DNA from 2 places in the Actinoplanes sichuanensis genome. Region 1 is predicted to be linked to the other one. Evidence: predicted binding sites of a transcription regulator. Region 1 holds the regulator's gene; the other holds the start of a gene.
What was found. Region 1 encodes HspR, which represses chaperone genes until heat shock. Its sites were predicted from a motif close to TTGAGTNNNNNNNACTCAA; they were not measured.
Positions count from the first base shown of each region.

Region 2: the regulator HspR is predicted to act here: its motif matches at 1,565-1,583, upstream of lon (endopeptidase La).

Region 1 covers NZ_AP028461.1:9,397,463-9,400,866, forward strand. The annotation lists gene Q0Z83_RS43235 (cation:proton antiporter) at 1-539, shown strand, start outside; gene Q0Z83_RS43240 (hypothetical protein) at 724-1,170, shown strand; gene Q0Z83_RS43245 (heat shock protein transcriptional repressor HspR) at 1,233-1,676, opposite strand; gene dnaJ (molecular chaperone DnaJ) at 1,698-2,897, opposite strand; gene grpE (nucleotide exchange factor GrpE) at 2,987-3,404, opposite strand, start outside.
Region 2 covers NZ_AP028461.1:3,602,631-3,606,034, forward strand. The annotation lists gene Q0Z83_RS16395 (GOLPH3/VPS74 family protein) at 1-265, opposite strand, end outside; gene Q0Z83_RS16400 (hypothetical protein) at 267-524, opposite strand; gene Q0Z83_RS16405 (SPFH domain-containing protein) at 531-1,442, opposite strand; gene lon (endopeptidase La) at 1,600-3,404, shown strand, end outside.

The sequences.
Region 1 (3,404 bases):
GGCTGACGCTGTTCATCGCCGGGGTGGCCGGCGAACTGAAGGTCTCCGAGGCGGTCGGCGCGTTCCTGGTCGGTATCGCCATCTCCGGTCCGGTGGCGCACCACGCCACCCAGATGCTCACACCGTTGCGGGATCTCTTCGCCGCGGTGTTCTTCGTCTTCTTCGGGCTCTCCACGAACCCGGCGGACATCCCGCCAGTGCTGCTGCCGGCTCTCGGACTGGCCGTACTGACCATGCTGACGAAGGTCCTGACCGGCTATCTGGCGGCCCGCCGGGTGGGGATCGCCCTACCCGGCCGGATTCGGGCCGGTCTGGCCCTGATGCCCCGCGGCGAGTTCTCCGTCGTGATCGCCGGACTCGCGGTGGTGTACGGCGGAAACGCCAAGCTTGCCGCGCTGGCCACGGCATACGTGCTGATCACCGTGGTGACCGGTCCACTGCTGGCGCGACTGCCGGATTACCCCTGGTTCAAGGAGATCATCCGGAAGCGGATGGCGGCCCAGCGAGCGGCCCAGAAGCCCCTGCCATCCGTGGAGTGACCTGCGTCTCCATTCAGGAAGCCCAAAGTTACTGTCCAGTATCTGAATGTGAAGCCTTGACACTTCCGTTTGCGGACTCCGCACGCTAGCGTTGCGCGGCGACGACTCTGAGTATTGGGACGTTCGCCACTATGGCCAGCGGGTAACGCTTGCCGTATTGCGAACGGTTGAGTGAGGCGGCGACGTGAGCGTGCGTGAAGCTACATTCCTCGGTTTCGGCAACCCGGTCGACCCTCGACCCGACGAGTTGCAGACCTGGGCATACAACCCTGAGTCGGTTCCGCTGAGCAGCATGCCGAAAGACTGGGACCTCCTGATCTCCGGCGATGTGCTCGGCCCGACCCTGTTCGAACTGGCCATGGACCGGCAGTGCCCGGCCCGACGGTTCGCGCAGCACTGCATGTACATCTACGCGGCGGACGGGCTGCGGCAGAACGCGAGCGGGCAGCGCAAGCGCCGGCTCAAGAAGTTCGTGGAGCGCGCGGAGGAGGTCGGCGACGAGCCGATGCAGATCTGGGCGCACAACTGCCGGGTTCTGATGACCCGGCCCGAGCTCTTCGACCACCACGACTGGATGGAGGGCGGCCTGGTGCGCTACCCGCGCCGACTGGGCCTGTTCAACCGCCGCTGAGTACGGAAAGTATTCGTACGGTCACTACACGCAGTAACGGCGGCCCTCAGGGCCGCCGTTACTCATTTGTCCGGCGATCGCCGTGGCCGCCAGACCACCAGCGCCGTCGAGTGCCGCTCCTGGCGAACCAGATCACGGCTCCCGTACGGATTGGTCATCGCTTCCATCTGGGCCATCCGGGTGTACGCCGACTCGAGCTCCTGCTCCAACTCGGCCACCCGGTGCTGCAGATCGGTGACCAACTGCTCCAGGCCGATGATCCGCTTGATGCCGGCCAGGTTGACGCCGTCCTCCTGGCTCAGCCGCTGCACCTCGCGGAGCAGTGCCACATCCCGCTCGCTGTAACGCCGGCCACCACCCCCGGCCCGCCCGGGCTGCACCAGCCCGAGCCGGTCGTACTGCCGAAGGGTCTGCGGGTGCATCCCGGCGAGCCGCGCCGCCACCGAGATGATCAAAACCTTCGCGTCGGAGGCCTGTTCAATCGAGATGCTGATCTCTTCATACATGTGCCACCTCCCGGGAGGGTCCTAACCGGCAGCCCGACGCAGGCGGGCCTCGATCCGATCCCGCGCCGGCGGCGGGGTCAACTTCGCGAACTTCTCCAGAAGGTCCCGGGCCTCGCCGGTCACTCCCGCCGGGATCTGCACGTCGACAGTGACGATCAGGTCGCCGGCCTGGCCTTCCTTGCGGACCACGCCCTTGCCCCGGGCCCGCAGTTTCCGGCCGCCCGGGGTGCCGGGTGGCACTCGCAGCGTGACCGGACCGTCCAGAGTGGGGACCTTCAGGTCGGCGCCGAGCACGGCCTCCGCGATGCTGATCGGAACCGTCAGCGTCAGGTCGTCGCCACTGCGCCCGAACAGGTCGTCGGGCCGCACCTTGACCTGCACGTACAGGTCTCCGGCGGGACCGCCGCGGTCGCCCGGCTCGCCCCGGCCGCTGAGCCGGATCCGCTGGCCGTCGGCCACACCCGCGGGGAACCGGACGTTGATCGTGCGGGTCTTGGTGACCCCGCCGCTGCCCCGGCACTCCGGGCACTTCTCGTCCACGATGCTGCCCGAGCCCTGACAGTCACGGCACGGCTCGGAGAAGCTGAACGAACCCTGGTTGCTGGAGATCAGCCCGGTGCCGTGGCATTTCGGGCAGGACCGGGGGGTGGTGCCCGGCTTGGCACCGCTGCCGTGACAGGTGTCACAGGCCCCCGGCGTTCGCAAGGTCAGCGGCAGGGTCGTACCCCGAACCGCCTGGGCGAAGTCGAGGGTGACCTCGGTCTCCACATCCCGCCCGCGCTGCGGACCACGCCGGGCCGTCGCCGGGCCACCGGCCGCCTGCCCGCCGGAGAAGATCGAACTGAAGATGTCGGAGAAGCCGCTCCCGCCGAACCGGCGGTCGGCACCCGGCGCGCCACCGGCACCGGAGAAGCCGCCGAACAGATCGGACGGATCGAACTGGGTGCCACCGCCGCCCCGCGCCCCACGCCGGAACGCGCCCGAGCCGAACAGCGAGCGCATCTCGTCGTACTCTTTGCGCTTCTTGTCGTCGGCCAGCACGTCGTAGGCCTCGGAGGCGGCCTTGAACTTCTCCTCCGCCTCCTTGTTGTCCGGGTTGCGGTCGGGGTGAAGATCGCGGGCGAGCTTCCGGTACGCCTTCTTGATCTCGTCGGGGGAGGCGGACCGGTTCACGCCGAGCACGGCGTAGAAGTCCTTCTCGAGCCAGTCCTTCGAGCTCATTCAGTCCACCTCCTCGATTCGTCTGCGCCTCGGACTTTCGGCGACGTCCCGCCCACCGGAGACCGGTGGGCGGGACACAGTCACTGATCTCACTCCGGATCGGCGACGGCTACCAGTGCCGGGCGCAGCAGCCGCTCGCCCAGTGTGTAACCCCGACGCATCACCTCGACGCAGGTCGGCTCGTCGACGTCCGCGGACGTCAGGTGCGCGACCGCCTCGTGCCGGTTCGGGTCGAAGGGGTCGCCCTTCTCGCCGAAGGCCACCAGCCCGAGTTTCCCGGTCACCGCGGTGAGCTGCTCCGCCACCGAGGCGAACGGCCCGACCAGGTCGCCGTGCTCACGGGCCCGGTCGATGTCGTCCAGGACCGGGAGCAGGTCGGTGAGGACCTTGCCGGTGGTCTGCTCGGCCGCCGCACCCCGGTCGCGGTCGACCCGCTTGCGGTAGTTGGCGTACTCCGCTGAGACGCGCTGAAGGTCGTGGGTCCGCTCCTCCAGCTCACCCCGCACG
Region 2 (3,404 bases), 5.8 Mb from region 1:
GCCGGTCCACCCACGACTGCCACTTGCGGGGGCGGGAGCCCTCGATCTCGTCGAGGAGCGCGTTGAGCACCGGGTCGGCGACCGGACGCCGCGGCGCGAGGGCGGCCCGGCCCCTCTCGTCGGTGAGATGGCCGTTGAGGTAGAGGTCGGTCAGGGCGGCCGCCCGGATCATGGCTCCGAGGTTGGTGCCGACCCGGACGCGACCCTTGTCGGGGTCGTGGGCCAGTAGGAACATCCGCTGGGCGAGGCTGCCGGGCACGCTCATCTCACTGCTCCTCGTCATCCGTCTCCGGGTCGTCGGTCCCGGGGTCGTCCCGGTCCGGCTCGGGGCTGTTGGGTGGGCGGCCGGGGCCCCGCATCCGGCCGACTCCCCCGGGCAGCCGGCCGGCGTCGCCCAGTGCTTTACGCAGCAGATACTCGATCTGGGCGTTGGTGCTGCGCAGCTCGTCGCCGGCCCACCGTGCGAGGGCGTCGTGCACGGCGGGGTCCAGCCGGAGCAGGAGCTTCTTGCGCTCGATGGCCATGGGATCTCAGGAGTAGAGGGTGCCCGTGTTGACGACGGGCTGGGCGTCCCGGTCGCCGCAGAGGACGACCAGCAGGTTACTGACCATGGCGGCCTTGCGCTCCTCGTCCAGCTCGACCACATCGTGCTCGGTGAGCCGGGCCAGCGCCAGCTCGACCATGCCGACGGCGCCCTCGACGATCCGGGTGCGGGCGGCGACGATCGCGTTGGCCTGCTGGCGGCGCAGCATGGCGTGGGCGATCTCCGGTGAGTAGGCGAGGCGGGTGAGCCGTGACTCGATGATCTTCACGCCGGCCGCGGCGACCCGGACCCCGATCTCCTCCGACAGCCGGGCGGTGATCTCGTCGGCGTTGTCCCGCAGCGACATCAGCTCGGTGTCGTGCGAGTCGTAGGAGTAGCTGTTGGCGATGTGCCGCACGGCCGTCTCGGTCTGGATGGCGACGAACTCGATGAAGTCGTCGACCTCGAAGACGGCTCGCGCGGTGTCCTGCACCTGCCAGACGACCACGGCGGCGATCTCGATCGGGTTGCCGTCGGCGTCGTTGACCTTGAGGACGTCGCTCTCGTGGTTACGGATCCGGGTGGAGACGCGGCGGCGGTTGGTGAGCGGGTTGACCCAGCGCAGGCCGTCGGTGCGGACGGTGCCGGTGTAGCGGCCCAGCAACTGCAGGACGCGGGCCTCGCCGGGTGCGACCGGGGTGAGCCCGGCGAGCACGATCAGGGTGCCCAGCAGGAGCAGCAGACTCACGCCGATCAGGCTCAGCACGAGGGCCACGCTGTCCTGCTGGACCGCGACGACGAAGACCGCGGCGGCGATCAGCATGACCACCCCACCAATGGCGAGGACCGGCCAGCCGGAGGCGTCACGGGCGGTGCGCTCACGCACCTGCGGAGCAGGAAGGTCGAGGTGTTCGGTCATGTGGGCCTCCCCTTGAGCGGTGATAACCCGAGACTATCAATGTGATATCACTTTTTCAAGCGGGCCCCACCGGGTGCTGTTCGCCGACAGTGAACGCCGGAAGAAGCGGGATCACCCCACGGTTGAGCCTGCCGTACTCAACTTCCCGGAGGTAACCGTGAGCAAGCGACTCCCCGTGCTCTTCCTCGACGACATCGTCCTGCTTCCGGGCATGGTCGTTCCGGTGCAGCTGGACGAGGCCGCCCAGACCGTCGTCGACGCGGCACGCACCTCGGCCCGCTCCGAACTGCTGATCGCCCCGCGGCTGGAGGACCGGTACGCGTCCTACGGTGTGGTGGCGACGGTCGAGCAGGTCGGCCGGATCCGTGGCGGCGAACCGGCCGCCGTGCTGCGCACCGGCCCGCGCGCGAAGATCGGCAGTGGCGTGACCGGGCCCGGCGCGGCCCTGTGGGTGGAGGCCGAGCCGGTCGACACCGCGAAGCCGTCCGAGCAGGTCCGTGAGCTGGCCGCCGAGTACAAGAAGCTGGTCGTCTCGGTGCTGCAGAAGCGCGAGGCGTGGCAGGTCATCGACTCGGTCAGTGCCATCGACGACCCGAGCGATCTGGCCGACACCGCGGGCTGGGCGCCGTACCTGTCCAGCGACCGCAAGCGTGAACTGCTGGAGACCCCCGACGTCGAGGCCCGGCTGAAGCTGCTGATCGAGTGGACCCGCGACTTCCTGGCCGAGTCCGAGGTCAACGAGACGATCGAGAAGGACGTCCGCGAGAACGTCGAGAAGCGCAACCGCGAATACCTGCTGCGGGAGCAGCTCAAGGCGATTCGCAAGGAACTCGGCGAGGGCGAGGCCGACGGTAAGGACGACTACCGGGCCCGGATCGAGGCCGCCGACCTCCCCGAGGCGGTCCGTGAGGCCGCGCAGCGTGAGGTCGACAAGCTGGAGCGGGCCGGCGACCAGAACCCGGAGGCGGGCTGGATCCGCACCTGGCTGGACACCGTGCTGGACCTGCCGTGGAACGTCCGCACCACGGACAACACCGATCTGGCGGCGGCCCGCGCGGTCCTCGACGCCGATCACCACGGCCTGGACGAGGTCAAGGAACGCATCGTCGAGTATCTGGGGGTCCGGGCCCGCCGCGAGTCGCGCGGCCTGGAGACGGTCGGCGGCCGCGGTTCGGGGGCGGTGATCCTGCTGGCCGGCCCGCCCGGAGTCGGCAAGACGTCGCTCGGCGAGTCGGTCGCACGGACGTTGGGCCGTAAGTTCGTGCGGGTGGCGCTCGGCGGCGTCCGGGACGAGGCGGAGATCCGCGGACACCGGCGCACCTATGTGGGCGCGCTGCCGGGCCGGATCGTGCGGGCGATCCGCGAGTCGGGTTCGATGAACCCGGTGGTGCTGCTCGACGAGGTGGACAAGGTGGGCAGCGACTACCGGGGCGACCCGGCCGCCGCGCTGCTGGAGGTGCTGGACCCGGCGCAGAACCACACGTTCCGCGACCACTACCTGGACCTCGACCTGGACCTGTCGGACGTGCTGTTCATCGCGACCGCCAACGTGCTGGAGACGATCCCGCAGGCACTGTTCGACCGGATGGAACTGATCGCGATCGACGGCTACACCGAGAACGACAAGGTCGCCATCGCCCGCGACTTCCTGATCCCCCGGCAGCTCGAGCGCGCCGCGCTCTCGGCCGACGAGGTGACGGTCACCGAGGACGCTCTGCGCGAGATCGCCGCCAACTACACCCGGGAGGCGGGGGTACGGTCGTTCGAGCGCCTGCTGGCCAAGGCGTTCCGCAAGGTGTCGCTGCGGGAGCTGCCGGCCACCGTCGACGCCGGTGACCTGACGGATCTGATCGGTCGGCCCCGGTTCACGCCGGAGTCCGGTGAGCGGACCGCGGTCCCCGGGGTCGCCACCGGCCTGGCCGTCACCGGCATGGGCGGTGACGTGCTCTACATCGAGGCGTC